2 regions of the Staphylococcus sp. NRL 16/872 genome follow, and region 2 is predicted to be linked to the other one. Evidence: predicted binding sites of a transcription regulator. Region 2 holds the regulator's gene; the other holds the start of a gene.
The links. The regulator CtsR, encoded in region 2, represses protease genes until heat stress. The targets are predictions, from matches to a motif close to ATGGTCAATAAAGGTCAAACA.

Region 1 (15,637 bases), 290 kb from region 2:
TATGTGATTTTGACTGAAGACAAAGCATTTAGATCGGAATTAGAACAAACATTTGAAGTTTCTTATATTAGTGAAGAAAAAATTGAATTAGAAGCGCAGTTATTTGCGACACAATTGTTATTCCAATATTTATTTTCACAAGGGCGCTTAGAAGAAGCGCGTGCATATATCTTGCAACAAGATGAAGAAATTCAAGAACATCGTGTCGTACGTAATTTATTAGCTATGTGTTATTTATATTTAAGTGAGTACGAAACGGCAAAAGAATTATTTGAAACCTTGTTAAGCGAAGATAATTCTGATGTACATGCATTATGCCATTATACCTTATTACTATATAACACTAATGAAACTGAAAAGTATCAAAAATATTTAAAGATTTTAAGTAAAGTCGTACCAATGAATGACGATGAAAGTTTCAAATTAGGTATTGTATTGAGCTATTTAAAACAATATGAAGCGTCTCAACAGCTTTTATTACCGTTATATAAAAAAGGTAAGTTTGCTTCTATACAAATGTTTAACGCTTTGAGTTTTAACTATTATTACCTTGGAAATAAAGAACAAAGTGAAGTATTCTGGGAAAAACTGCTACAAATTTCTAAAGTTGATGTGGGTTATGCGCCATGGGTGATTGAAGAAAGTAAACAAATATTCGATCAGAAAATTCAACCATTATTAATGGACGATGATAGTCACTATAGATTATATGGCGTGTTCTTATTGAACCAATTAAACGGTAAAGAAATTCTGATGACTGAAGAAATTTGGTCGGTCTTAGAAACAATGAATGATTATGAAAAACTGTATTTAACTTATCTAGTACAAGGCCTTCATTTAAATAAATTAGATTTTATTCATCGAGGTTTGCTTAAACTTTATAATATTAAGGATTTACGTCAAGATACAGAATTATTTATAAGCTGGATTGATAAAGGCGAAGGATTAATTGCGAATGAAGTCGATTTAAGTGAGGTCGATAGATACGTTGCAGCTCATGTTTATCTTTATCATCGTTACTATGAATCCCATAAAACTAAAAAAGAAATTATAGAATTATTTAATACCTCAAGATACAAATTAGATAACGCCATCAATCAATTATTGAGCATATAAATTTAAGAAACAACGATTATAATATATAATGCGCATGATAAGAAAAAGGTAGGAGGCATAAAAATGACTGAAGTAAACTATGATGTTGCAATTATCGGTGCTGGGCCCGCTGGCATGACAGCAGCAGTTTATGCATCACGTGCTAACTTAAGCACTGTTATGATTGAAAGAGGAATGCCGGGTGGACAAATGGCAAACACTGAAGAAGTGGAAAACTTCCCAGGCTTTGAAATGATTACTGGTCCGGATTTATCAACTAAAATGTTCGAACATGCGAAAAAATTTGGTGCTGAATATCAATATGGTGATATTAAATCAATTGAAGATAAAGGTGACTACAAAGTCATTAATTTAGGTAATAAAGAAGTCACAGCACACGCTGTAATTATTTCTACCGGTGCAGAATATAAAAAAATTGGTGTACCTGGTGAACAAGAACTAGGCGGCCGTGGCGTAAGTTACTGTGCAGTATGTGATGGCGCATTCTTTAAAAATAAAAACTTATTCGTAATTGGTGGCGGTGACTCTGCAGTTGAAGAAGGCGCGTTCTTAACTAAATTCGCAGATAAAGTTACAATTGTACACCGTAGAGACGAATTAAGAGCTCAAAAAATATTACAAGATCGTGCATTTAAAAATGATAAAATCGACTTTATTTGGAGCCATACACTTAAATCAATTAATGAAAAAGATGGTAAAGTAGGTTCTGTTACCCTAGTATCTACTAAAGATGCCTCAGAACAAACATTAGATGCTGACGGTGTATTTATCTATATTGGAATGAAACCTTTAACTGCGCCATTTAATAACTTAGGTATCACAAATGATACGGGTTATATCGTTACTAAAGATGATATGACAACATCAGTGCCAGGTATTTTTGCAGCTGGTGATGTAAGAGATAAAGGTCTTCGTCAAATTGTTACAGCTACAGGTGACGGTAGTATTGCTGCTCAAAGTGCAATCGATTATATTGAAGAATTAAAAGATAAAGCAGAAGCTTAAGTAAAGAATCAAGCTAGAATAATGCCTCTATGAACTTTTTTGATGGGCATTGTTCTAGCTTTTTTATTTTGAAAATAAAACCCAATAAACAAGTGGTGTCGTTAGTTACCTTCTCTAGAACATGTGATATTATGAAAGTGAATAAATATTTATGTGTACGTATAAGAAATAAATATAGACTAACTGGGCGGTGTTCATAATGATAAATCAAGTAGACAATGAAACAAGTGAAAAAATAAGTAAGAGTGAATTATTAGTAGTGACCGGATTATCAGGCGCTGGTAAATCTGTAGTCATTCAATGTCTAGAAGATATAGGCTTCTTCTGTGTAGACAATTTACCACCTATTTTATTACCAAAATTTGTAGAACTAATGGAACAGGGAAACCCATCATTACAAAAAGTAGCGATTGCTATTGATTTGCGAGGTAAAGAATTATTTGCTTCATTAGTAGAAGAAATTGATGCGATTAAAAGTCGTAATGATGTCATCGTCGACGTGATGTTTTTAGAAGCGGATACAGAGAAACTCATTTCAAGATATAAAGAATCTCGACGTGCTCATCCATTAAATGAAAACGGGCAAATGTCACTTATTGATGCTATTCTTGAAGAAAGACAATTACTATCTAGAATTCGTACTTTTGCAAATTATATAGTAGATACTACAGATTTAAAAACTAAAGAATTGAAAGAAAAAGTGAAAAAGAAATTTAAAGATGAAAGTTTCAAGTCATTTAGTATTAATGTGACAAGTTTTGGATTTAAACATGGTATTCAAATGGATGCTGATTTAGTATTTGATGTGCGTTTCTTGCCGAACCCATATTATGTAGAAGACTTAAGACCGATGACGGGGGAAGATGAGGCAGTTTATAATTATGTTATGAAATGGAAAGAAACAGAAATCTTTTTTGAAAAGTTAATGGACTTACTAAAATTCATGGTTCCAGGCTATAAAAAAGAAGGGAAAGCTCAGTTAGTTATTGCGATAGGTTGTACAGGTGGACAACATCGTTCAGTAGCGTTAGCTAAGCGTATTGGTCAAGAACTAGGAGACATTTTTGATTATAATGTTTATGTTCATCACAGAGATGCACATATTGAAAGTGGCGTGAAAAAATGAAACAGTTAAAAATCGTACTAATAGGTGGTGGGACTGGCCTATCAGTATTAGCTAGAGGGTTAAGAGAATATCCTATTGATATTACAGCCATCGTTACGGTAGCTGATGACGGGGGAAGCACTGGGAAGATTCGTAACGAAATGGATATTCCTGCGCCAGGAGATATTCGTAACGTGATTGCGGCACTTAGTGATGCCGAACCTATATTAGAAGAATTATTTCAATATCGCTTTGAAGAGCATCAAATTGAAGGACATTCACTTGGGAATCTTTTATTGGCTGCACTGACTAATATTAAAAATGACTTTGGTCATGCGGTTAAAGAATTAAGTAAAATCTTAAATATTAAAGGTAAAGTCATACCGTCTACAAATACTAATGTCATGTTAAATGCCATTTTAGAAGATGGAGAAGTCGTAAGAGGAGAATCTAAAATCCCTCAGAAGAATAAAAAAATTGAGCGTGTATATTTAGAACCGTCCAATGTTGAACCTATGGAAGAAGCGATTGATGCATTAGAAGAAGCGGATTTAATTGTACTAGGACCAGGTTCTCTATACACTAGCGTCATTTCCAATTTATGCGTCAAAGGAATGTCAGATGCTATTTTGAGTTCTAAAGCACCTAAACTTTATATTTCTAATATTATGACACAACCAGGAGAAACAAATCAGTATGATGTTTTAGATCATATTGAGGCTATTCACGATCATGCTGGCAAACAATTTATTGATTACGTGATTTGTAGCGATGAGAAATATGATGAACAAATTTTAAGGCATTATAAAAACCGCAATGCCCAACCAGTAGTGATGAACGAAGATGATTTAACAAAAAATAACATTAAAATTATTACATCTACAAACTTGGTAGAAGTGTATGATGACTATTTGGTGCGTCATAATACTAAAGTACTCGCTAAATTAATCTATGACTTAGCTCTTGAATTAACAAGTACAATTCAATTTAAACCTAAGAAATAATATATCGTTTTTACCCTTTAAAAATTATGATAAAATAGAGGACATGTGTGTATAATCGTTGAGTTACGATAACTTAATGAATTTTGGAATGTTAATTACATATATTTATGACAATGATTAGAAAGGAAGGTAAATGAGGCGATGAGTTTTGCATCAGACATGAAAAATGAATTAACCCGTATTGAAGTAGATGAAAGCAACGCAAAAGCGGAACTTAGCGCATTAATTCGTATGAATGGTGCCCTCAGTCTATCTAATCAACAATTTGTAATTAATGTTCAAACTGAAAATGCGACAACAGCACGTCGTATTTATTCATTAATTAAACGAATATTTAATGTTGAGATTGAAATATTAGTGCGTAAGAAGATGAAATTAAAGAAAAATAATATTTATATTTGTCGTACTAAAGTAAGAGCTAGAGAAATTCTTGACGAACTTGGAATTTTAAAAAATGGCATCTTTGTACATGATATTGATGCAAGTATGATTAAAGATGATGAAATGCGTAGAAGTTACTTACGAGGGGCATTTTTAGCGGGTGGTTCAGTAAATAATCCAGAAACATCTTCTTACCATCTAGAAATATTTTCACAGTATGAGAATCATTCTGAAGGTTTAACTAAGTTAATGAATAGCTATGGCCTAAATGCGAAACACTTAGAACGTAAAAAGGGCAGTATAGCTTATTTAAAAGAAGCAGAAAAAATCTCTGAATTCCTAAGTTTAATAGGTGGTTATCAAGCATTATTAAAATTCGAAGATGTGCGCATAGTAAGAGATATGAGAAACTCAGTAAATCGCTTAGTCAACTGTGAAACCGCTAATTTAAATAAAACAGTTAGCGCTGCGATGAAACAAGTACAAAGCATCCAACTTATCGATGAAGAAATCGGCATAGAGAATCTTCCGGATCGATTAAGAGAAATTGCTAAATTACGTGTTGAACATCAAGAAATTTCATTAAAAGAACTAGGGGAAATGGTCTCAACTGGTCCTATTTCTAAATCAGGTGTTAATCATCGCTTGAGAAAATTAAATGAACTAGCTGATAAAATTCGTAGTGGCGAGAATATAGAATTATAAATATGAAGCAAGGTGTTTTTGGAATAGTAATCAAAAATACCTTTTTTTATTGAAGAATGTTGTTGAATAAAAGCATAAAAGAAACTCAAGATTAAAAATCTGATTTCCTTTTATGCTTTTTATTTATTAATCTAAACTTGTTTTTAACTTATTAGTTTAAAGCCTTTAGTATTTCTTGCTTATTAGACCATTTAAGAATTGAAACGCCTTCATAATCAGCAGCCTGTTTTACCCGAGAAGAAACACTATTTTCAATATCATTTGCAATTATAAACATTTCAGATTCTAGGTTATTTCTATTAGGTCTGTTAGGCTTTACATCTCTATAAGCAAAAGCATCAGAAGTTATTTTATTAAAGTCTAAATTGTTTGCAAAATTCAAAAGTTTTTCAGGCTTATTTTTTTTAGCAGGTAATATAAAATCTATAGTATATTTTATACCTGACTCTCCAGCTACGGCAACATTCGCTGTTCCAGTTATATCTTCATTGAATAAAAAGTCGAAAACTTCTTCATAAAATAGACTTGAAACATTTGATTTGCTTGTTAAAGTTAAATCATAAATTTTTAAAATTCCTTGAATTAAATTATGTTTAGATTGGGCAAAAGTATCGTTTTGGACGTAGGATATTATTTCATCGTCATCCAATGTCAAATTAAATTGATTCATAATTGAACTAATTAATTTTTTTCTAGTTTTAGTATTTATATCAATACCAGACATTTTTAGCTCATTTAACGTTAAGCCATCATCAGAAAGTAGTAATTCATTATTATTTAATATATCTACATATATTCTAATGTAATCATTTAAATGATTTTTAAAAGGAGTGGTGATTTCAGTAGAGCCATCAAGCTTTTTATAACTATAACGTTGTTTAAGCCAACTAAAATATTCATCCATTTTTTGCTCAATAATTTCCACTTTAATCACTCCTTTCTATTATAGTAACTTTGGGATAATTATAGCATTTTTGTGATGGATATTTGTATAATCCATAAAGAATTCTAAAGAATCCATTAACTCATCTTCCAATTCTTTATTTGACAATTTTGATAAGGGGATAGCTATTCTACCGTTATCATATTCTTCTGAAAAAATATGAAGGTGTGGTGTTGGAATTCTAGTATCATTGGGGGGATTAGAATGATCAGAACCATTTACATCAAAACGTACCATTAAACTTTTTTCAGTGGCGCTGTGAAGTAATAATGTTAGATTATCTTTATTTCTGTGGCCTTTTCTATTTACTATCAAAGTAAATTTCTCATCTTTATCTATATAATGAATTAATTTATGATTAGACTGTTGACCCACTCCTGCCAATTTTATAATTTCTTGTTCAAAATCCTTAATCATCTTTAACAAACGATTATAGCTTTCGTTTTCCATAAATTTATCTCCTTTAAAAAATTGTATTAACAGCAAATGAAACAATTAAGTATTCTATTAATAAATGATGTTAAGAACTTAGCAATATTCTTTTGTATTTAAAGTATTATTTAATTCTTTAAAAGGATACCTATTATTTGTATAAGACTGCTATGATTTTCCAAAAAATATTATCATAAAAGCTCCTTGAGTTATAGTTGATAAATTTATTATATAAAAACTTTTTAATAAGTAAGGTGTTTTGTGATTAATTATTGCTTATTGAAATTTTTACTTGATAGCTTTAGCAATGTGAGAAAGGTTTTGAAAGGAAAGACGTAAGTACTCTAAAAAGAGTCTAAAATTTAGTGTGATTTAGTACTTATTTAAAAGGGAAAATAAAATAACGACTTCATAATAACGTTCTAGTTTAAAAATCATGTTATTAAAAACTATTAGTCCCCCCGAGAGGAATCGAACCTCTATTATAAGAACCGGAATCTTATGTGCTATCCATTACACTACGGGGAGAGAATATTAAAAGCCTAATTTCTGTACTATTTGTGATTTTAAAAGTACAATCTGTATGTATGTTTATAGTAAAAAAATTAAAAAAATGCGTCAATAGTTAATTTTTGACCATATTTGACTTTTGTTGTAAAATGAGTACAACAGTTAATTACAAGGAGGAAATATAAATGAATTTAATTCCTACAGTTATTGAAACAACAAATCGTGGCGAACGTGCTTACGATATTTATTCACGTTTATTAAAAGACCGTATCATCATGTTAGGTTCAGCAATTGATGATAACGTAGCAAACTCAATTGTATCACAATTATTATTCTTACAAGCTCAAGACTCTGAAAAAGATATTTATCTATATATTAACTCTCCAGGCGGTAGCGTGACTGCTGGATTTGCGATTTATGATACTATCCAACACATCAAACCAGATGTACAAACAATTTGTATTGGTATGGCTGCTTCAATGGGTTCATTCTTATTAGCTGCTGGTGCAAAAGGTAAACGTTTCGCATTACCTAACGCTGAAGTAATGATTCACCAACCATTAGGTGGTGCTCAAGGTCAAGCAACTGAAATCGAAATCGCTGCTAACCATATCTTAAAAACACGCGAAAAATTAAACAGAATTTTAGCTGAACGCACAGGTCAAAGTATTGAAAAAATTCAAAAAGATACTGACCGTGATAACTTCTTAACAGCTGATGAAGCTAAAGAATATGGTTTAATTGATGGTGTAATGCAACCCGAAGATCAAAATAAATAAGTTGAATAAATATTTAAGAGGGAGCGCTGTACCTGGCGCTCCCTCTTTTTAAATTCTATCTCGAATTTTTTGATGATTTTAACAATAATCGTACTGATACAAGGAATAAAAGTATGCCTATGATAAGGAAAAAAATAGACATTAAAGTAATAATTATATCATTTTCAAAAGCAAATATACCATTTAAGATAAGAAAAACACTTGCAATAATAAGTAAAATATAGGTTAACTTGTTGTCATTCATGATATCAAACTCCTATGATTACTTGCTAATTAAGTCTTCAAGCGCTACCTTCAGGTTAGGATATTTGAAATCAAAATCTAACGCATCAAGTTTATTAGGTAGAACTTTTTGCGTGTCTAATACAACTGTAGACATTTGTCCTAAAGCTGCTCTCATTATACAGCCTGGAACCCATGTTTCATGTGGTCGATGCATAACGCGACCAAGTGTATAGCCGAATAAGTTTTGTCGCTCAGGCATTGGTGCTGCCATATTAAAAGGTCCTTTAGCAGTTGGTTCATTGATCGTGAATAAAATAGCGCGAACTAAATCATCAATATGAATCCATGAATACCATTGACGACCAGAACCTAATTTACCCCCTACATAGAATTTATACGGCAATTTCATCATTGGTAGAGAGCCACCCTCGTCAGATAGAATCATACTAAATCTACCTAACACAACACGAGTGCCAAACTCTTCAAATTGTTTAGCAATACGTTCCCATTGATACACTACATCTGATAAGAAATCGAATGGAAGCGTGTGATATTGCTCAGTATATGTGTGATGTAAGCTTGGTGGATAATACCCCATAGCACTCGCATTAAATAGCACTTCAGGTTTTTTCGAGCGATTTTTAAATAAATCAACTAAAGCTTGTGTAGATTGGATACGACTTGTCATGATCGTTTGTTTGTAAGATTCAGTCCAGCGTTTATTTAACGATGCACCTGCAAGATTAATTACCACATCGATGGCCGGAACCTGTTCTTCCCAACCGTTTTTAGACCAATTTATATATGAAATTTTAGGTTCGTCACTTTCTTTATCACTACGCGTTAAAATAGTAATATGTGCATCTTGCTTTTTAATTTCTTCAACTAAGTGGCTACCTACCATTCCAGTGCCACCGGTAATAAGATATTGTTTCATGTTCACACCTCTTTTGAATAAGTAATTTTCCATACTTTTTAAATCAAATGATTCATTATTGTGTTCAAATAATGTCCAATGATTAGTCATTAATATGTCATTTCTTAAGCTGTAAACTGGATTTTTTCTTGAAAATAAAAGTTATAATAAAGAAGAACCTTCGCAAATAGTATTTTCAATTAATATTAGTATACCCATAATTAGCGAAGGGCAATATTGACTCCCTTTAGTAATGACCCATACGATTATCGTGTGGGTTTATTATAGTTCTATTATAGTATTAATAAAAAAATTTTAAGAATAATATGATTAAAGGAATAAAAATAATAGATAATAATAAAAAATCAAAAGACGATGTTTTAACTTCGTCATAGTGGTCATTGTTTAACATCATTGATTTTAGTTTAGACTTAGGCGTAGTTCTACTATCAAAGATTTCTTTTGAGAAGTTTTCATGCATTCTGATCACGCTTTCGACTTTAGAATTTGATTACTTGTTTAAATTTAGTGTTTGTAAGTACTTATGATGTTATCATATATAAGAGATTATATATGATATTTATACAACAGCCTAATCCTTTTAATATGAATTTTTGGATAATTGCTGTAAAATTATATGCTACATTCATAGAATTATAAAATAATGTCTAAATGTGGAAATTATATAACTAGGGAAATAAAATTAAGTTGATGGAGGCAGACAATTTAAAATGAGTGGTATTTCAAAAATTATCAGTACAATTGTCATTTTACTTTTACTCATAGGATTAGCATTTGCTATTTTTTCATTTGTAGATCATTCAAAACGTGGAAATGAACGTTTAAGTGATCAAACTACAGAAAAGAATAAAGATAGCGATAAAAAAGATGATAAGAAAGATGATAAGAAAGATGAAAAAGATAAAGATAGTGACAAAAAAGATAAATCTAAAGATAAGCCAGTTAGCGAAAACAAAACTCAGTCAAAAGAGAATAATTCAGCACAAAACACCAAACAATATAATGCAGATGTTGTTGATCAAGGCAATGTAGGAACTCAACAAGCACCTAAAACACAAGAAACACAACAAGCTACACCTTCTTCACAACAAAAGACACAACAAACGCCACGTACTAAGGAATCAACGGGTGACGCTAATACTAAACAACAAAAATCAACTCAGAACTCTACACAAAATAAACAAACAGCTACTCAAGAACAACCAACACAAGAACGAGAGGATAACGAAAATAACTCTTCTCAAACTAATAATGCACATTCTGGTTCAGCCTCAAATAATAATAGTAATAACAACAATAATAATGCAGCAAGTAATCAGTCATCTCCTAGAACAAATCAAATACCAAGTGCTAATAGAACACAACAAGCGAATACTCAAGAAGCTTCAACTCAACAAAGATCTACTCAACAATCATCAACTCAACAAAGATCAGCTCAACAGTCAGTACAACGTAGTACTACACAATCTCAAAATCAAAATCAAAGTCAACAGTCACAGTCATCAAATGGAAATGATAAAAATTAAGTGATTTAAAGAAACGCCCTTCAATGTAAAAAGTTGAAGGGCGTTATTGTATGAGAAGTTAATATTGATAAAAAATAGCATGTATATACATTTCTAACTAGAACATCCAATTAAGTAAAAAAGTTAATAAGATTGAAAGAATTACAGAAATAAAAATTGAAGAAAGGCAACCAAAAGGACAACCACAACCATATCGATAATGAATAGATGAAAAGTTTTCGTCCTCGTCTTTTTCATTTCTAAAATAGTTATCATCTTTATATCTACGATCAGATGGGTCAATAACCTCAACCTTATCTCGTTCTTCATGACTCATGTTTAGCCCCCCTCCTTATATATTTATCTTATTTTAAATTAAAAATATTGCAAAAATAAAATATTAACAATTCGAATAAAAAATTAAAACGAAGGGTAATATTTTAAAATAAGAAGATTTTAACACTTATATGTGAACAAATAATGTATCAATTATACTCTAAGAGGATAATTTTACAGATAATTTAAAATATTAGAGTTTTTCTCTTGCATTTTTATTACCACAATAGTACTATTGCAAGTGTAAAAGGTTAGATTTTGTCCCGGGTGGGACGTAAAAAGTCAAACCGGTTTTTTATGCTATTGTTTACCTTTGATAAATAAAGGAGGAAGGTAGTAGTGAAAGACTTGATTAAAATTCAACAAAAGCTGATACCTGATTTAATAGATAAAATGTATCGACGCTTTTCTATCTTAACTACTATCTCGAATAATCAGCCAGTAGGTAGACGAAGTTTAAGCGAGCATATGGATATTACAGAGCGTGTTTTAAGATCTGAAACAGATATGCTAAAAAAGCAAGATCTTATTCAAGTTAAATCAACAGGTATGGAGATTACAGCTGAAGGGACTGAAGTTCTAAATCAGCTAAATGATTACTTCAATGTGTATAGCGACGATAATCAATTAGCTACACAAATTAAAGAGAGATATAACATTAAAGAAGTTCATGTTATACCTGGTGATGCTGATAATCATGAGAATGTAAAAGCTGAAATGGGACGACAAGCTGGACAATTATTAGAAAGCATATTATATGAAGATGCGATTGTATCAGTAACAGGTGGGTCTACAATGGCTAATGTAAGTCAAGCGATGCACTTATTACCGTTTAACGTTTTCTTTGTCCCAGCTAGAGGTGGCCTTGGTGAAAATGTTGTTTATCAAGCAAATACAATTTCAGCGAGTATGGCTCAACAAACTGGTGGTTATTACACAACATTGTATGTACCCGATAATGTGAGCGAATCAACATATAATACATTATTGATGGAACCTTCTGTAGTACATACATTAGATAAAATTAAACAAGCAAATATTACAATTCACGGTATTGGTGATGCGCTGAAAATGGCGCATCGTAGACAATCGTCTGATGAGGTGATTGAAAGCCTTCAACATCACCAAGCCGTAGCTGAAGCTTTCGGTTACTATTTTGACGCTCAAGGAAAGGTTGTTCATAAAGTTAAAACAATCGGATTACAACTTGAGGATTTAGAAACGAAAGAATTTATATTTGCTGTTGCCGGAGGTCAATCTAAAGGTGAAGCCATTAAAGCTTACTTAAGTATTGCTCCTAAAAATACAGTATTAATTACTGATGAAGCAGCAGCAAAAGTAATATTAAATAAGTAATAAAAAGTTAATAACTTTTTAAATATCATTTTTAAAGGAGGCCATTATAATGGCAGTAAAAGTAGCAATCAATGGTTTTGGTAGAATTGGTCGTTTAGCATTCAGAAGAATTCAAGATGTTGAAGGAATTGAAGTAGTAGCAGTAAACGACTTAACTGATGACGAAATGTTAGCTCATTTATTAAAATATGACACTATGCAAGGTCGCTTCACTAGTGAAGTCGAAGTTATTGATGGTGGTTTCCGTGTAAATGGTAAAGAAGTCAAATCTTACGAAGAACCAGATGCAAGCAAATTACCTTGGGGCGATTTAGATATCGACGTAGTGTTAGAATGTACTGGTTTCTATACTGATAAAGAAAAAGCAGAAGCTCATATCAATGCAGGAGCTAAAAAAGTATTAATTTCTGCACCAGCAAAAGGTGATGTTAAAACAATCGTATTTAACACTAACCACAAAGACTTAGATGGTTCTGAAACAGTAGTTTCAGGTGCTTCATGTACTACTAACTCATTAGCACCGGTTGCTAAAGTATTAAGCGATGAATTTGGTATCGTTGAAGGTTTAATGACAACTATCCACGCTTACACTGGTGACCAAATGACTCAAGACGGTCCTCACAGAAAAGGTGACAAACGTCGTGCTCGTGCAGCAGCTCAAAACATCGTACCTAACTCAACAGGTGCAGCTAAAGCTATCGGTAAAGTAATCCCTGAAATCGATGGTAAATTAGACGGTGGTGCACAACGTGTACCTGTAGCAACTGGTTCATTAACTGAAGTAACAGTTGTATTAGAAAAAGACGTTACAGTTGAAGACGTTAACAATGCAATGAAAAACGCTTCAAACGAATCATTCGGTTACACTGAAGACGAAATTGTTTCTTCAGATGTAGTTGGTATGACTTACGGTTCATTATTCGATGCTACACAAACTCGTGTAATGTCAGTTGGTGATCGTCAATTAGTTAAAGTTGCAGCTTGGTATGACAATGAAATGTCTTACACTGCTCAATTAGTACGTACTTTAGAATATTTAGCAGAATTATCTTAATCATTTAGAAGCCTAGTTAAATGAAACTTGTGCTCAGTACAACTGTCTTTTTATTCAATACACTTGTACAAATTATAGAAATAAGTTAGCTTATGAGTAAGCGGGGAGCACTAACGCTTCTCCGCTTATTTTTATATCAATAATTCCTATTAGAGGAGGAAATTATAATGGCAAAAAAAATTGTTTCTGATTTAGATTTAAAAGGAAAAGTTGTTCTTGAACGTGCTGATTTCAATGTACCTTTAAAAGAGGGTAACATCACTAACGATAACCGTATTGTTCAAGCTTTACCAACAATTAAGTACATCATCGAACAAGGTGGTAAATTAGTATTATTTTCTCACTTAGGAAAAGTAAAACAAGAAAGTGACAAAGAAGGTTTAACTTTAAAACCTGTTGCTGATGCATTATCTGAAAAATTAGGTAAAGAGGTTACTTTCGTACCTGAAACTCGTGGTGAAAAATTAGAATCTGCTATCAAAAACTTAAATGAAGGCGATGTATTATTAGTTGAAAATACTCGTTTTGAAGATTTAGATGGTAAAAAAGAATCTAAAAATGACCCTGAACTAGGTAAATACTGGGCTTCACTAGGCGATGTATTTGTAAATGATGCATTCGGTACAGCTCATCGTGAACACGCATCAAATGTAGGCATTTCTACGCATTTAGAAACTGCTGCTGGATACTTAATGGAAAAAGAAATTAAATTTATTGGTGGCGTAGTTAATGATCCGCATAAACCAGTAATTGCTATTTTAGGTGGTGCTAAAGTCTCTGATAAAATTGGCGTAATTAAAAACTTAGTAAATATCGCTGATAAAATTCTTATCGGTGGTGGTATGGCGTATACTTTCTTAAAAGCACAAGGTAAAGAAATCGGTTTATCTTTATTAGAAGAAGATAAAATAGATTTTGCTAAAGAGTTATTAGAAAATAACGGCGAGCAAATCGTATTACCTGTAGACGCAAAAGTAGCTAAAGAATTTTCTAACGATGCTGAAATTACTGAAGTATCAACTGATGACATTCCTGCCGATCAAGAAGCACTAGATGTTGGACCTAAAACAGTTGAATTATTCGCTAAAGAATTAGAAGGTGCACATACAGTAGTATGGAATGGACCAATGGGTGTATTCGAATTCAGTAACTTTGCTCAAGGTACAATCGGCGTATGTAAAGCTATCGCTAACTTAAAAGATGCTACTACTATTATTGGTGGTGGGGATTCAGCAGCTGCTGCAATCTCATTAGGCTTTGAAGATGACTTCACTCACATCTCTACAGGTGGCGGTGCGTCATTAGAATACCTTGAAGGTAAAGAATTACCTGGTATTAAAGCGATTAATAATAAATAATTAACTTTTGAAAATGACTAACGTTTTTGTATTCATTTTCAAGGGAAAAGTATTAAAGCTAAAATGTTTAGTTTTAGTATTGTCGCTAAACTAATTTGAAGTATAAAGGCTGTCAGGAAACCCTTGTCAATCGAGGGAACGAAATGCGTAGTGATAGGTGTTTACTACGAGTAAATGAGCATCATTATACATGAGGTAACAAAGAATGAAAGGGTTTGTCTACAGTCTGGAAGCTAAGATGTTTAGCTTTATTAAATATTCAAAAAATACATTTTATATATAGGAGTGTAATCAATGAGAAAACCAATCATAGCTGGTAACTGGAAAATGAATAAAACAGTTCAAGAAGCTAAAGACTTTGTAAATAATCTACCTGCATTACCTGATGAAAAAGAAGTTGAATCAGTCATTTGCGCACCAACAATTCAATTAGATGCATTAATTTCTCTAGTGAACGATGGTAAAGCAAAAGGATTAAAAATTGGTGCTCAAAACACTTATTTTGAAGATAATGGTGCATACACAGGAGAAACTTCTCCAGTAGCATTAGCTGACTTAGGTGTTAAATATGTTGTCATTGGACACTCAGAACGTCGTGAGTTATTCCACGAAACTGATGAAGATGTTAACAAAAAAGCACACGCTGTTTTCAATCACGGTATGACACCAATTATTTGTGTTGGTGAAACTGATGAAGAACGTGAAAATGGTAAAGCGAATGACATCGTTAGCAACCAAGTTAAAAAAGCTGTAGAAAGTTTATCTGATGATCAACTTAAAGAAGTTGTTATCGCTTATGAACCAATCTGGGCTATCGGTACTGGTAAATCAGCTACATCTGAAGATGCTAACGAAATGTGTGCACAAGTACGTAAAACAGTTGCAG
Region 2 (15,637 bases):
AGCGCCACCAGCACCTACTAATGTGTGTAATTCATCGATGAATAAAATGACGTTACCTGCTTGATGAATTTCTTCCATTACTTTTTTCAAGCGCTCTTCAAATTCACCACGATATTTTGTACCTGCTACAACGGTTCCCATGTCTAATGACATCACGCGTTTATCTTTTAATGTTTCAGGCACTTCGTTATTAACGATAGCTTGCGCTAAACCTTCCGCAATAGCTGTTTTACCTACGCCAGGTTCACCAATTAAAACAGGATTATTTTTAGTACGACGACTTAATACTTCAATCACACGTGTGATTTCTTTATCTCTACCAATGACTGGATCTAACGTACCATCTTTAGCAATTACTGTTAAATCACGTGCTAAGCTATCTAAAGTCGGTGTGTTATTAGATTTATTTACTGTCGCATTTTTATTGCTCATTTCTGGGCTACCTAATGCTTTCACTACTTGTGCGCGTGCTTTTGTAATATTTAAATCTAAATTGGCAAAGACGCGAGCTGCTACGCCTTCATTTTCACGGATTAAACCTAATAAAATATGCTCTGTACCTACGAAGTTATGGTGTAACTTTCTAGCTTCATCCATAGAGAGCTCAATGACTTTCTTCGCTCTTGGTGTGTAATGAAGCGTACCTGTTTGTTCTTGGCCGTGACCAATCAATTTTTCAACTTCTTCAATCACTCTATCTTCAGTAATATTGAAGCTTTCTAACACTTTAGCTGCGATACCTTCAGGTTCTTTCATTAAACCAAGTAATAAATGTTCTGTACCTATATTTGAGTGGTTCAAACGGATTGCTTCTTCTTGCGCATGTGCTAATACACGTTGTGCGCGTTCAGTTAATCTACCAAATAGCATATCGTTCTATACCTCCTATTTTGTATGTTCTCTTAAAATATCTGCTCGTCGTTCATTGACAGATACTGTTTCATCTTCGTCATTATATAAAAATGCGGATTGGATGCTAACCATCAGTTCATTAAACTTAAAATTATTTAACGATAGATAGCCTAAATCCACGCCTAATTTCACTTCACTTAATCGATAAGACGCTTCTTCCATTGATATCATTCGACTATTTTGTAATATACCTAATGAACGATAGATACGATCTAATGTTTCAAGTTCATTATACTGAGTTAAACGTTCACGAATTTGTTTCTCTTCATTAATAATCTGTTGAACAACTTCTGTTAAATTATCAATAATTTCTTCTTCTGTTTTACCAAGTGTTAGCTGATTTGAAACTTGATAAATATGTCCGTAAACTTGTGAACCTTCTCCATATATACCTCGAATCGTAAATCCAAAACGATTAATTGTTTGAGCAATACGATTCATTCTTTTCATAATAGATAAGCCAGGTAAATGAAGCATGACACTTGCTCTCATACCTGTACCTATATTAGTAGGACAAGTCGTTAAATAGCCTAAATGCTCATCGTAGCTTATATCAACCTTTTCATCGAGTTGGTCATCAATTTCAGATGCTTCTGCATATAGCTCATGTAATGACAAATCACTTCCCATTGCTTGAATGCGAATATGATCTTCTTCATTAAGCATGATACTCATCGATTCATTCTCATTTAATAACACTGCTGAGGCAGGTTGTTTAATTAATTCAGGACTAACAAGATGTTTCGCCACAAGTTTCATTTTATTTTGTTGATCCATCGTATCTAATCTCATCAAAGTTAACTCAGGCAATGCATCTTGAACTTCATTAATCACTCTAAAACCTGATTGCTCAGATGGAAACATCAATGGATGGACATGATTTTCTAAATTACGCGCTAAACGAATACGTGATGACATAACAATAGGCGCTTCAGAAGTTTCTTTCATCCATTCACTAATGTGAGCGTTAATATCACTCATGAGGTCCCACCTCGCTCTCATCTCTTAAAGCTTTAATTTCATCTCGTACTACAGCAGCTTCTTCGAAATTTTGGTCTTCTATTAATATATTTAAGTATTTTGTTTTTTCTTCAATTTGTTTTTTTATAGCTAGTTTTTTATGAGAAGATCGAGGTGTTTTGCCTACATGTTCAAATTGTCCACCTTGTACTCGTCTCACAATATCTATAATGTCATCTTTGAATGTCGCATAACAATTTGCACATCCAAATTTCCCTACATGCGCTATATCTTTTAACGTCATATTACATGTTGGACATCGTTTTTCTTCTTGAAAAGCCACTTCATGAAAATTAATCCCGTGTTTGGTAGCAAGATGTTGTAAAATTTGTTTCACCACAAATGCTTCTTCTATATCATCTTGGAACTGGGAATGCGATGACGTAGGTTCATTTTGTTGCCAAGGATTATCTCCTTGAGCACAAATCGAACATACCCACTTTTCAGAAGTGCCTTCTTTACTTTTAACTGTGAGTTTAACCTCTGCTTCATTTAAATGACAATTTTCGCAAAGCACACATAGACACCTCGCTTTTTCTATTAATAGTAATTAATAATTGGTAATAAACGTTTTAAAATATTTGCTCTAATAATATCTCTCGCAACAACATCCATTTTTAAAGTTTCACGATCAACAACAGCTTGTATCATTCGAGCTTCTCTTTCGGTAATCAGATTTTTATCTAACAGACCATCTAAAATGTAATACGCTTGTTGTTGTGAAATAGATGGACCGATAAGTTGCATTAGGTGATTAATATACCCTGTCGCATCTTTATTTTCAATTTTTGTGATTCGGATATAACCTCCGCCACCACGTTTACTTTCTATTTCATAGCCATGTTCATTTGTAAATCTTGTTTTAATGACATAATTTAATTGAGAAGGTACACAGTCGAAACGTTGAGCAATATTTGCTCTTTGGATTTCTACCACATCTTCATTAGTTTCTTCAAATAATTTTTTAATGTATTGTTCTATGATGTCAGACATGTTGTGCATGATTTACCACCTCTTTTGACCTTCTTTGACTATATTATATGAGCATCTTTGACCTTTTTCAACCAATTTGTTTTTATAATTTGAAAAATTATGATGTTACTTAAACTAATTTATTGTATTATATAAGGTAAAGTAAAAATTTAAAGGAGTAGAATCATGCATATTCTTATTGGGATTATAGGGATAATTTTCTTTTTAGCACTTGCATTTTTATTTAGCTCTGACAGAAAAAATATCCGCTGGAAATATGTGGGGATATTGTTAGTCATCCAACTTGTTTTCGCGTTTATTTTATTAAAAACAACAGCAGGCATCACGGTAATCGGTGGTATCTCAGAAGGGTTTAATTACTTATTACAAAAAGCAGCAGAAGGGGTCAATTTCGTATTTGGTGGATTTAAATTTGTAGATCCTAAGAACCCACCATTCTTCTTCAGTGTTTTATTACCAATCGTCTTCATTTCAGCATTAATTGGTATCTTACAATACACTAGAATTTTACCTTGGATCATTAACGTGTTAGGTTTCTTAATTTCTAAAATTAATGGTATGGGACGTTTAGAATCTTACAATGCAGTAGCCGCTGCCATTTTAGGACAATCTGAAGTTTTCATTTCATTAAAACAACAGTTACCTTACATTCCTAAACAACGTTTATACACATTAACAGCTTCAGCAATGTCTACCGTATCAGCATCAATCATCGGTGCATACTTTACATTGATTGAACCTAAATATGTTGTAACCGCCGTTGTCTTAAACTTATTTGGTGGTTTCATTATCGCTTCAATCATTAATCCATATAAAGTTAATGAAGAAGACGACAAATTATTAGTAGATGAAAGTGAAACGAAGAAACAATCCTTCTTCGAAATGTTAGGGGAATACATTTTAGATGGATTTAAAGTTGCTGTTATCGTTGGCGCTATGTTAATCGGTTATATCGCTATCATCGCATTATTAAACGGATTAGTAAGTGGTGCCTTTAGTTTAATATCTGGTGGCGCAATTAAATGGGATTTCCAAACATTAATTGGATTTATCTTTGCTCCATTAGCTTTCTTAGCTGGCGTACCTTGGGAAGACGCTGTCAAATCAGGTTCAATAATGGCAACTAAATTATTATCTAATGAATTCGTTGCAATGCAATCATTAGGTCACTTAAAAGGTGTTTCTGAACATGCGAAAGGTATTACTTCAGTATTCTTAGTATCATTCGCTAACTTCAGTTCAATCGGTATCATTTCAGGTGCCATTAAATCACTTAACTCTGAGAAAGGTGACGTCGTAGCTCGCTTTGGTCTTAAACTATTATTCGGTGCGACATTAGTGTCATTTATCTCAGCAGCAATCGCTGGATTCTTCATTTAATCTAGCGCATAAATAAACCTAGAACGCTTAAGTTCTAGGTTTTTATTTTTTATATTTGAAAAAGGAGACGCCCTTTTTGAGCGCCTTCTCATAATTTATATTACTTAATCATATGATCAATAAAGTATTGTGTCACTCTATAATCATCAGTTAATTCAGGGTGGAACGATACCCCTAAATAGTTTCCTTGTTTAACGGCAACAATCTTGTCACCTACAGAACTTAATACTTCTACACCATCTTCTACGCTAGAAATATGTGGTGCACGAATAAATACACCATCTATATCTTCAGCAATGCCTTTAATATCAAGTTCAGCTTCAAAACTATCAACCTGTCTACCAAATGAATTACGTTCAACAGTAATATCTAATTTTTTTAAATATCCTGCTTCACCTTCAACATCTTTCGCAAGTACAATTAATCCTGCACATGTACCAAACATTGGTAAATCAGATTGTTGTAACTTTTCCTTAAAGCCATAGAGGTCCATAAGTCTTCTTAAAGTGGTAGATTCACCCCCAGGAAGAATTAAACCATCTATTTCATCTAATTGTTCAACCTTTTTCACTGCGATGCCTTCATGACCACTTAATTCGATATGACGAATATGTTCACGCACGGCACCTTGTAAAGCTAATACACCTATTTTCATATCTTACCAACCACGCTCTTGCATACGTTCTTCTAATGAAATTTTGTTCATATCTAAACCTTTCATAGCAGTACCTAATTCAGCTGCTAATTTACCGATTAATTCATAATCTTGGTAATGAGTTGTAGCTTGAACAATTGCTTTAGCAAATTTCTCAGGATCGTCTGACTTGAAAATACCTGAACCAACGAATACACCATCAGCGCCTAATTCCATCATTAAAGCAGCATCTTGAGGTGTTGCTACACCACCAGCCGCAAAGTTAACTACTGGTAAGCGACCATTATCTTTAATTTGTTTTAATACTTCAAATGGTGCACCTAACTCTTTAGCATAAGTCATGATTTCGTCATCATTCATCACTACTAAACGACTTACTTCAGAGTTCACTTTTCTCATATGTCTTACTGCTTCAACAATGTTACCAGTTCCAGGTTCACCTTTAGTACGTAACATTGCTGCCCCTTCGCCAATACGACGTGCTGCTTCACCTAAATCACGGCAACCACAAACGAAAGGTACAGTGAATTGATCTTTTCTTAAATGATATTCTTCATCAGCTGGAGTTAACACTTCTGATTCATCAATATAGTCTACACCCATAGCTTCTAATACACGTGCTTCAGTAATATGACCAATACGTGCTTTAGCCATAACAGGAATAGATACTGCATTCATAACTTCTTCAACAATTTTAGGATTAGCGCTACGTGCTACCCCACCAGCTGCTCTGATGTCAGATGGTACACGTTCTAAAGCCATAACTGCTACTGCGCCGGCTTCTTCCGCAATTTTAGCTTGTTCTGCATTGACAACGTCCATAATAACGCCGCCTTTTTGCATTTCAGCCATTCCTCGTTTAACTCTATCTGATCCTACAATTTTAGACATATAATTTACCCCTTTTCCAATTGATTAAATCCATTTTAAGTTATAAACTGATATTTAAAAAGGTACAATTTATTTATAAAATTAGGGGTCAGTTCAATATGTCTAATAAGCAAACATTATATATTTCTCTCTATGAAAAATTAAAAAACCAGATTATCGAAGGTCAATACCAAGCCAATGATAAATTCCCCTCTAAACGCCAGCTAAGTGAACATTTGTCTTTAAGCCATACTACTATAGAACATGCCTATCAACTTTTGCTGGATGAAGGTTTTATATATTCAAAGCCACGTTCAGGCTATTATGTTTCAGATATTCAAGCACTTCCTATCGTTAATACAAATGATTATCAAATAAGTAATATTAATGAAGAAAAGAGTGAACCTAAATACAAGTATGCTTTTAATTTGGCTGAAATTGATGCGGAGTATTTCCCCCTTCATTTATTTAGAAAATACGCTAAAGAAGTATTCGAAGATAATCAGTTAGCTCTTTTAGAAAAAGGTAACATACAGGGAGAGTTATCTTTAAGACAACAAATAGCTCATTACTTATTTAATAGTCGTGGCGTGTCTTCTCATCCCAAACAAATAATTATAGGCTCTTCAACAGAACAATTATTAAATATGGTCACAGAATTATTAAAAGATTCATCATTCATTATAGAAAAACCCAGTTATCCGCCCATCAAACAAGTATTAGATAAGAAAAATCGTGACTATATCCAAGCTACTGTTGAAAAAAATGGTATAAATACTAATCAAGTCATTCATTCAAATAATGATCTTTTGTATATTACACCTTCCCATCAATTTCCAACTGGTTATGTGATGAATTTAAAAAAAAGAACCCAACTTATTAAGTGGGCCCATCAAAAAGAAGAACGCTATATTATTGAAGACGACTATGATTCAGAATTTAGATATTATGGCAAACCTATCCCTGCCCTACAAAGTTTAGATAGAAATGAAAAAGTAATCTATATTAGTACATTTTCAAAATCCCTATTTCCAAGTTGTCGTATTGCTTATGTTGTGCTCCCAAACAAATTATTGCAAAAATATTATGAATTGCCACATAAAGAAAGTAATACGGTTCCTGTCCATGTTCAGCACATTATTGCTAACTTCATGGCCTCAGGCAGTTTTGAACGGCATTTAAATAAAATGAGAAAAATCTATCGCGAAAAACTAGATTATATACTTAAATGTTTAGAACCTTATAAAGATCAACTACTCATTGAAGGCGCCCTTACAGGTATGCATTTTACTATTAAAGTTGTAAATGGACTTACACTTGAAGAATGTCTAAAAAATGCTGAACAACTAAGTTTAAAATTAAAAGCCTATAATTATGATAATATTTTTCAAAAGCATCCAAAATTTATATTAGGCTTTGGAGGCATACCAAATGAAGAATTAGAAACACATACTGATGTTCTAATTAAAGCGCTAACTATATAAAAAAGAAAGATTAAGTGCAAATTATTTTAATTTCTTATTTGTACTTAATCTTTTTACTCTCTAGCGAAATGTAAATCTGCTACCATCGGCGCTAAGGAACTTTCTTTACTTTGAGACAAGTGCTCGCATCTTTTTTGCTTTGCTATTAAAATTATAATCTAAAAGAATTTTCACGTTATTCATGTTTATCAATGTAATTTTCCAAAACTCTTATTTCTGACTTATATTGCTCAATCCCTATATCAAATGATAATTGTTGAGTTACTGTTATTTTGTTCTTCCATTTTTCATAATCACTTTTTAATTGTTTTATTAATTGTTTCTTATACTCAATTTCTTTTCTAATTATTTCATTTAATTTCTCTTCATTTAAATATTCTCCAAAATATAACCTCATTAAAAAATCAGATTTTCTACTTTCTTTCACAACTTCAGAGAATAGATATTTCAGAAACTCTTCTTCTCCTTCAGAAGTAATACTAAATTCATTTTTATTTGGTTTTCCCTCTTGATAAATTACCTTTTTTTTAATTTTCTCCTCCTTTTCGAGTGCTTTTAAGGTAGGATATATCATTCCAAATGATCCATCAAAAAAATGAGTAAATACAGATTGAAATACTTCATTCAGTTCATAACCAGTTCTTGGCTTTTTATTAAGTAACCCTAATATTACGCCCCTACTCTTCATGCAATCCCTTACTTTCTTTTTTATTTTTTTTAAAAAGCAAACTAATAAATATTGAAATAATAATAAATGGAATAGCTTTAGAAAAAACTTTTAAGTATGCCTCATTTATTTTTCTCTCTGATATCTCCATTATTTTGTTATTAATTTCTTTACCATCTTTATTTATTTGATTTGATTTTTTTGTAACTTCTTTTTTAATTTTATCTAAAATTTCAATTTTCTGACTATTTTTTAAATCGGGGAGTTTCTTTTCGACTTCATTATATTTTTGTTTAATTATACTATCTTGCTTATTTCTAGAAATAAGCGACGAATTATCATTAGTTTTAGAATTGTTATCTATATGTTGACTCACTTTTTTGTAGTATATTTCTTTATCTTTATTGCTTAGATTCAATGTTTCAATTAAATATTTAGAATCTTTTTTAATATTAATTTTAGCCTCATTAGTATATAAAGTTAAAGATGAAATATAAATGGCTATAGCCAATATTATTCCCATTTGGCGAAAAACTCCTATTACTCCTTGTGAGGCTGTTAAATCTTTCCCAACAAAGCTAGAAGCTGCAATAATTGTCAATGGACCTATAATCATACCATAACCCACACCTAATATTATACATCCAACGATTAAATATAAATAGTATTCGTCAGCAGTCATTTTTATAAAAATAAAATATGATAATAAGATTAATAAAAAACCAGTCATTACAACATACTTATTTTCAATCTTTTTAATTATTAAAGAAGAAAAAGGAGTAATTATAAATATCATTGCTGATATTGGTGTAATTAATATTGCAGCTTTTATTTCACTTTTATTATGTAAGATAGTTAAAAAAGATGGTAATATCACCATTACTCCTACTAAAAATATATTACTTAAAATCATCGTGATTGAAGCTGCAGAAAAATTTCTATTTTTAAATAATTTTAAAGATAACATTGGATTTTTACTTTTTATTTGGCTTATTAAAAATAACAATAATATTAATGCAGAAAAAACAAATAATATAATAATTCCTTTTGAATCCCATCCCCATTCTCTAACTTTAATTAAACTAAATGTTAGAGTACCTAGAAATATCATACTTAAAAATGATCCAGTTAAATCTATAGCTTCATCCTTTATTGGTTCTTTTTTAGTTTCCAAATATTGAAAGCTTAATTGTAAACAAATTAAAATTAAAGGGATGTTAATATAAAATATCCATTCCCAATCAAAGTATTCTGTCAATATTCCGCCGAGTGAGGGACCTAAAGCAGCAGCTAGACCTTGAGCAATTCCAATAAAAGCTATTACTTTTTCTTTATTTACTTTACTAACACTTTCTACAGCAATCACCATACTAATGGGAAATACAATAGCTGCCCCTATACTTTGTATTCCTCTATAAATAACAAGCTCAACAAAGTTATGAGATGTTCCGCATAATATTGAACCAATTAAAAAAATTATTAAACCAGTAATATATGATTTATTTCTTCCAAATCTATCGGCTAATCTACTAAGAGGTATTGTAAAAGCTGCAAACACAATAGTATAAATATTCAAAGTCCAAGATACATTATTTAAAGTTGTATTTAAACTTGTTTGTATTTTTGGTAAAGCAATATTCATAATGGTGGTATCCATCATACAAACAAATGTACTTAAACACATCGCTAATACAATTAATTTTATTTTCATTTATAGCACCTCATGTTAGTAATTAATAATTTGATAATTCAGAAAATTAAAATATAAACAATCATATTATACATCTACATATTAATGTCGTAAATAATAATTTAATTAATATCATTTCTGTTTATATGTCTACAAGATGAAATTTAGATGCTCACAGTTTTGTTATTTCATTTTTTAGTGGAACGTAAATCTGCTACCATTTTTGATCCAACACAAAAAAAGAGATTAAACAGCATTATGTTGTTTAATCTCAATATTAGCCTCATCATTAGCCTCATCAATCCGATTTGACATAGAGCCACTAAACATAAACTAGCGCTATAACTTTTATTTTAAGCATAAAAAAAAGAGACCTTACGGTCTCGATATCGGCTCATCGCATCCATACGATTTAATTGCCTGGCAACGTCCTACTCTAGCGGAACGTAAATCTGCTACCATCGGCGCTAAGGAGCTTCCTTTACTTTGAGGCAAGCGCTCGCATCTTTCTTCATTGTCGTCTTTCGCTTGCTCATTTAGCTCAACTAAACTCGCTGCTCTCTTTCCTCAATTCATCAGCTTCAATCGCTTTCTCTTCGTAAAGCTAAATATACGTAAACGTGTTCTAAAACTTTAATTTTAGACATAAAAAAAAGAGACCTTTCGGTCTCGATATCGGCTCATCGCATCCATACGATTTAATTGCCTGGCAACGTCCTACTCTAGCGGAACGTAAATCTGCTACCATCGGCGCTAAGGAGCTTCCTTTACTTTGAGGCAAGCGCTCGCATCTTTCTTCATTGTCGTCTTTCGCTTGCTCATTTAGCTCAACTAAACTCACTGCTCTCTTTCCTCAATTCATCAGCTTCAATCGCTTTCTCTTCGTAAAGCTAAATATACGTAAACGTGTTCTAAAACTTTAATTTTAGACATAAAAAAAGAGACCTTACGGTCTCGATATCGGCTCATCGCATCCATACGATTTAATTGCCTGGCAACGTCCTACTCTAGCGGAACGTAAATCCAACTACCATCGGCGCTAAGGAGCTTAACTTCTGTGTTCGGCATGGGAACAGGTGTGACCTCCTTGCCATTGTCACCAGACAAGTGAATGATTATACATTCAAAACTAGATAGTAAGTAAAGATTTTGCGTCGCAAAACTTGAAAAAATTGATTAAGTCTTCGATCGATTAGTATTCGTCAGCTCCACGTGTCACCACGCTTCCACCTCGAACCTATTAACCTCATCATCTTTGAGGGATCTTATAACCGAAGTTGGGAAATCTCATCTTGAGGGGGGCTTCATGCTTAGATGCTTTCAGCACTTATCCCGTCCATACATAGCTACCCAGCTATGCCGTTGGCACGACAACTGGTACACCAGAGGTATGTCCATCCCGGTCCTCTCGTACTAAGGACAGCTCCTCTCAAATTTCCTACGCCCACGACGGATAGGGACCGAACTGTCTCACGACGTTCTGAACCCAGCTCGCGTACCGCTTTAATGGGCGAACAGCCCAACCCTTGGGACCGACTACAGCCCCAGGATGCGATGAGCCGACATCGAGGTGCCAAACCTCCCCGTCGATGTGAACTCTTGGGGGAGATAAGCCTGTTATCCCCGGGGTAGCTTTTATCCGTTGAGCGATGGCCCTTCCATGCGGAACCACCGGATCACTAAGTCCGTCTTTCGACCCTGCTCGACTTGTAGGTCTCGCAGTCAAGCTCCCTTATGCCTTTACACTCTATGAATGATTTCCAACCATTCTGAGGGAACCTTTGAGCGCCTCCGTTACCTTTTAGGAGGCGACCGCCCCAGTCAAACTGCCCGCCTGACACTGTCTCCCACCACGATAAGTGGTGCGGGTTAGAAAGCCAACACAGCTAGGGTAGTATCCCACCAGCGCCTCCACGTAAGCTAGCGCTCACGCTTCAAAGGCTCCTACCTATCCTGTACAAGCTGTGCCGAATTTCAATATCAGGCTACAGTAAAGCTCCACGGGGTCTTTCCGTCCTGTCGCGGGTAACCTGCATCTTCACAGGTACTATGATTTCACCGAGTCTCTCGTTGAGACAGTGCCCAAATCGTTACGCCTTTCGTGCGGGTCGGAACTTACCCGACAAGGAATTTCGCTACCTTAGGACCGTTATAGTTACGGCCGCCGTTTACTGGGGCTTCGATTCGTAGCTTCGCAGAAGCTAACCACTCCTCTTAACCTTCCAGCACCGGGCAGGCGTCAGCCCCTATACATCACCTTACGGTTTAGCAGAGACCTGTGTTTTTGATAAACAGTCGCTTGGGCCTATTCACTGCGGCTCTTCTGGGCTTGCACCCTAAAGAGCACCCCTTCTCCCGAAGTTACGGGGTCATTTTGCCGAGTTCCTTAACGAGAGTTCGCTCGCTCACCTTAGAATTCTCATCTTGACTACCTGTGTCGGTTTGCGGTACGGGCACCTATTATCTATCTAGAGGCTTTTCTCGGCAGTGTGAAATCAACGACTCGAGGAAACAATTTCCTCTCCCCATCACAGCTCAATCTTAAGAGTGCCGGATTTGCCTAACACTCAATCTCACTGCTTAGACGTGCACTCCAACAGCACGCTTCGCCTATCCTACTGCGTCCCCCCATCGATTAAAACGATGTTAGGTGGTACAGGAATATCAACCTGTTATCCATCGCCTACGCCTGTCGGCCTCAGCTTAGGACCCGACTAACCCAGAGCGGACGAGCCTTCCTCTGGAAACCTTAGTCAATCGGTGGACGGGATTCTCACCCGTCTTTCGCTACTCACACCGGCATTCTCACTTCTAAGCGCTCCACATGTCCTTGCGATCATGCTTCAACGCCCTTAGAACGCTCTCCTACCATTGTCCAAAGGACAATCCACAGCTTCGGTAATATGTTTAGCCCCGGTACATTTTCGGCGCAGTGTCACTCGACTAGTGAGCTATTACGCACTCTTTAAATGATGGCTGCTTCTAAGCCAACATCCTAGTTGTCTGGGCAACGCCACATCCTTTTCCACTTAACATATATTTTGGGACCTTAGCTGGTGGTCTGGGCTGTTTCCCTTTCGAACACGGACCTTATCACCCATGTTCTGACTCCCAAGTTAAATTAATTGGCATTCGGAGTTTGTCTGAATTCGGTAACCCGAGAGGGGCCCCTCGTCCAAACAGTGCTCTACCTCCAATAATCATCACTTGAGGCTAGCCCTAAAGCTATTTCGGAGAGAACCAGCTATCTCCAAGTTCGATTGGAATTTCTCCGCTACCCACAGTTCATCCGCTCACTTTTCAACGTAAGTCGGTTCGGTCCTCCATTCAGTGTTACCTGAACTTCAACCTGACCATGGGTAGATCACCTGGTTTCGGGTCTACGACCAAATACTAAACGCCCTATTCAGACTCGCTTTCGCTACGGCTCCACATTTCCTGCTTAACCTTGCATCAGATCGTAACTCGCCGGTTCATTCTACAAAAGGCACGCCATCACCCATTAACGGGCTCTGACTACTTGTAAGCACACGGTTTCAAGTTCTCTTTCACTCCCCTTCCGGGGTACTTTTCACCTTTCCCTCACGGTACTGGTTCACTATCGGTCACTAGAGAGTATTTAGCCTTAGGAGATGGTCCTCCCAGATTCCGACGGAATTTCACGTGCTCCGTCGTACTCAGGATCCACTCAAGAGAGAATATATTTTCAACTACAGGATTATTACCTTCTTTGATTCAACTTTCCAGATGATTCGTCTAATATATTCCTTTGTAACTCCGTATAGAGTGTCCTACAACCCCAATAAGCAAGCTTATTGGTTTGGGCTCTTCCCGTTTCGCTCGCCGCTACTCAGGGAATCGATTTTTCTTTCTCTTCCTCCGGGTACTAAGATGTTTCAGTTCTCCGGGTCTGCCTTCTGACAAGCTATGAATTCACTTGTCGATAACACGACATAACTCGTGCTGGGTTCCCCCATTCGGAAATCTCTGGATCAACGCTTACTTACAGCTACCCAAAGCATATCGTCGTTAGTAACGTCCTTCATCGGCTTCTAGTGCCAAGGCATCCACCGTGCGCCCTTAATAACTTAATCTAATATAGTTATTAATCTGTGAGTGTTCTTTCGAACACTAGCGATTATTTTTTATGAATTCAAGCTTATTTAAAACTCTATTCACTCGGTTTTGCTTGGTAAAATCTATTTTACTTACTTATCTAGTTTTCAATGTACAATTAAAATAATTTAATGGTGGGCCTGAGTGGACTCGAACCACCGACCTCACGCTTATCAGGCGTGCGCTCTAACCAGCTGAGCTACAGGCCCATTAAATATTTGAATGTAAAATAAACATTCAAAACTGAATACAATATGTCACGTTATTCCATCATCTCTACGAGATGTTCCGAATATATCCTTAGAAAGGAGGTGATCCAGCCGCACCTTCCGATACGGCTACCTTGTTACGACTTCACCCCAATCATTTGTCCCACCTTCGACGGCTAGCTCCAAATGGTTACTCCACCGGCTTCGGGTGTTACAAACTCTCGTGGTGTGACGGGCGGTGTGTACAAGACCCGGGAACGTATTCACCGTAGCATGCTGATCTACGATTACTAGCGATTCCAGCTTCATGTAGTCGAGTTGCAGACTACAATCCGAACTGAGAACAACTTTATGGGATTTGCTTGACCTCGCGGTTTCGCTACCCTTTGTATTGTCCATTGTAGCACGTGTGTAGCCCAAATCATAAGGGGCATGATGATTTGACGTCATCCCCACCTTCCTCCGGTTTGTCACCGGCAGTCAACTTAGAGTGCCCAACTAAATGATGGCAACTAAGCTTAAGGGTTGCGCTCGTTGCGGGACTTAACCCAACATCTCACGACACGAGCTGACGACAACCATGCACCACCTGTCACTTTGTCCCCCGAAGGGGAAAACTCTATCTCTAGAGTGGTCAAAGGATGTCAAGATTTGGTAAGGTTCTTCGCGTTGCTTCGAATTAAACCACATGCTCCACCGCTTGTGCGGGTCCCCGTCAATTCCTTTGAGTTTCAACCTTGCGGTCGTACTCCCCAGGCGGAGTGCTTAATGCGTTAGCTGCAGCACTAAGGGGCGGAAACCCCCTAACACTTAGCACTCATCGTTTACGGCGTGGACTACCAGGGTATCTAATCCTGTTTGATCCCCACGCTTTCGCACATCAGCGTCAGTTACAGACCAGAAAGTCGCCTTCGCCACTGGTGTTCCTCCATATCTCTGCGCATTTCACCGCTACACATGGAATTCCACTTTCCTCTTCTGCACTCAAGTTTTCCAGTTTCCAATGACCCTCCACGGTTGAGCCGTGGGCTTTCACATCAGACTTAAAAAACCGCCTACGCGCGCTTTACGCCCAATAATTCCGGATAACGCTTGCCACCTACGTATTACCGCGGCTGCTGGCACGTAGTTAGCCGTGGCTTTCTGATTAGGTACCGTCAAGACGTGCACAGTTACTTACACGTATGTTCTTCCCTAATAACAGAGTTTTACGATCCGAAGACCTTCATCACTCACGCGGCGTTGCTCCGTCAGGCTTTCGCCCATTGCGGAAGATTCCCTACTGCTGCCTCCCGTAGGAGTCTGGACCGTGTCTCAGTTCCAGTGTGGCCGATCACCCTCTCAGGTCGGCTACGTATCGTCGCCTTGGTAAGCCGTTACCTTACCAACTAGCTAATACGGCGCGGGTCCATCTATAAGTGATAGCAGAGCCATCTTTCACTATTGAACCATGCGGTTCAAAATATTATCCGGTATTAGCTCCGGTTTCCCGAAGTTATCCCAGTCTTATAGGTAGGTTACCCACGTGTTACTCACCCGTCCGCCGCTAACGTCAGAGGAGCAAGCTCCTCGTCTGTTCGCTCGACTTGCATGTATTAGGCACGCCGCCAGCGTTCATCCTGAGCCAGGATCAAACTCTCC

Region 1: a site for CtsR is predicted at 7,321-7,341, ahead of clpP (ATP-dependent Clp endopeptidase proteolytic subunit ClpP). Genes of this name have one in related genera too.

What each region holds. Positions count from the first base shown of each region.
Region 1 covers NZ_CP119327.1:2,010,714-2,026,350, reverse strand. Annotated here, with positions in the region: gene MT340_RS10140 (tetratricopeptide repeat protein) at 1-1,116, shown strand, start outside; gene trxB (thioredoxin-disulfide reductase) at 1,180-2,121, shown strand; gene rapZ (RNase adapter RapZ) at 2,321-3,247, shown strand; gene MT340_RS10125 (gluconeogenesis factor YvcK family protein) at 3,244-4,230, shown strand; gene whiA (DNA-binding protein WhiA) at 4,372-5,316, shown strand; gene MT340_RS10115 (DUF1828 domain-containing protein) at 5,468-6,241, opposite strand; gene MT340_RS12910 (DUF6978 family protein) at 6,260-6,709, opposite strand; tRNA gene MT340_RS10105 (tRNA-Arg) at 7,148-7,219, opposite strand; gene clpP (ATP-dependent Clp endopeptidase proteolytic subunit ClpP) at 7,387-7,980, shown strand; gene MT340_RS10095 (hypothetical protein) at 8,036-8,224, opposite strand; gene MT340_RS10090 (TIGR01777 family oxidoreductase) at 8,243-9,142, opposite strand; gene MT340_RS10085 (DUF4887 domain-containing protein) at 9,853-10,668, shown strand; gene MT340_RS10080 (hypothetical protein) at 10,766-10,984, opposite strand; gene MT340_RS10075 (sugar-binding transcriptional regulator) at 11,323-12,339, shown strand; gene gap (type I glyceraldehyde-3-phosphate dehydrogenase) at 12,389-13,393, shown strand; gene MT340_RS10065 (phosphoglycerate kinase) at 13,561-14,751, shown strand; gene tpiA (triose-phosphate isomerase) at 15,046-15,637, shown strand, end outside.
Region 2 covers NZ_CP119327.1:2,298,547-2,314,183, forward strand. Annotated here, with positions in the region: gene MT340_RS11400 (ATP-dependent Clp protease ATP-binding subunit) at 1-870, opposite strand, end outside; gene MT340_RS11405 (protein arginine kinase) at 886-1,893, opposite strand; gene MT340_RS11410 (UvrB/UvrC motif-containing protein) at 1,886-2,449, opposite strand; gene MT340_RS11415 (CtsR family transcriptional regulator) at 2,473-2,934, opposite strand; gene MT340_RS11420 (NupC/NupG family nucleoside CNT transporter) at 3,091-4,305, shown strand; gene pdxT (pyridoxal 5'-phosphate synthase glutaminase subunit PdxT) at 4,406-4,960, opposite strand; gene pdxS (pyridoxal 5'-phosphate synthase lyase subunit PdxS) at 4,964-5,851, opposite strand; gene pdxR (MocR-like pyridoxine biosynthesis transcription factor PdxR) at 5,950-7,314, shown strand; gene MT340_RS11440 (PadR family transcriptional regulator) at 7,490-8,002, opposite strand; gene MT340_RS11445 (MFS transporter) at 7,992-9,692, opposite strand; rRNA gene rrf (5S ribosomal RNA) at 10,661-10,775, opposite strand; rRNA gene MT340_RS11455 (23S ribosomal RNA) at 10,844-13,765, opposite strand; tRNA gene MT340_RS11460 (tRNA-Ile) at 13,920-13,996, opposite strand; rRNA gene MT340_RS11465 (16S ribosomal RNA) at 14,092-15,637, opposite strand, start outside.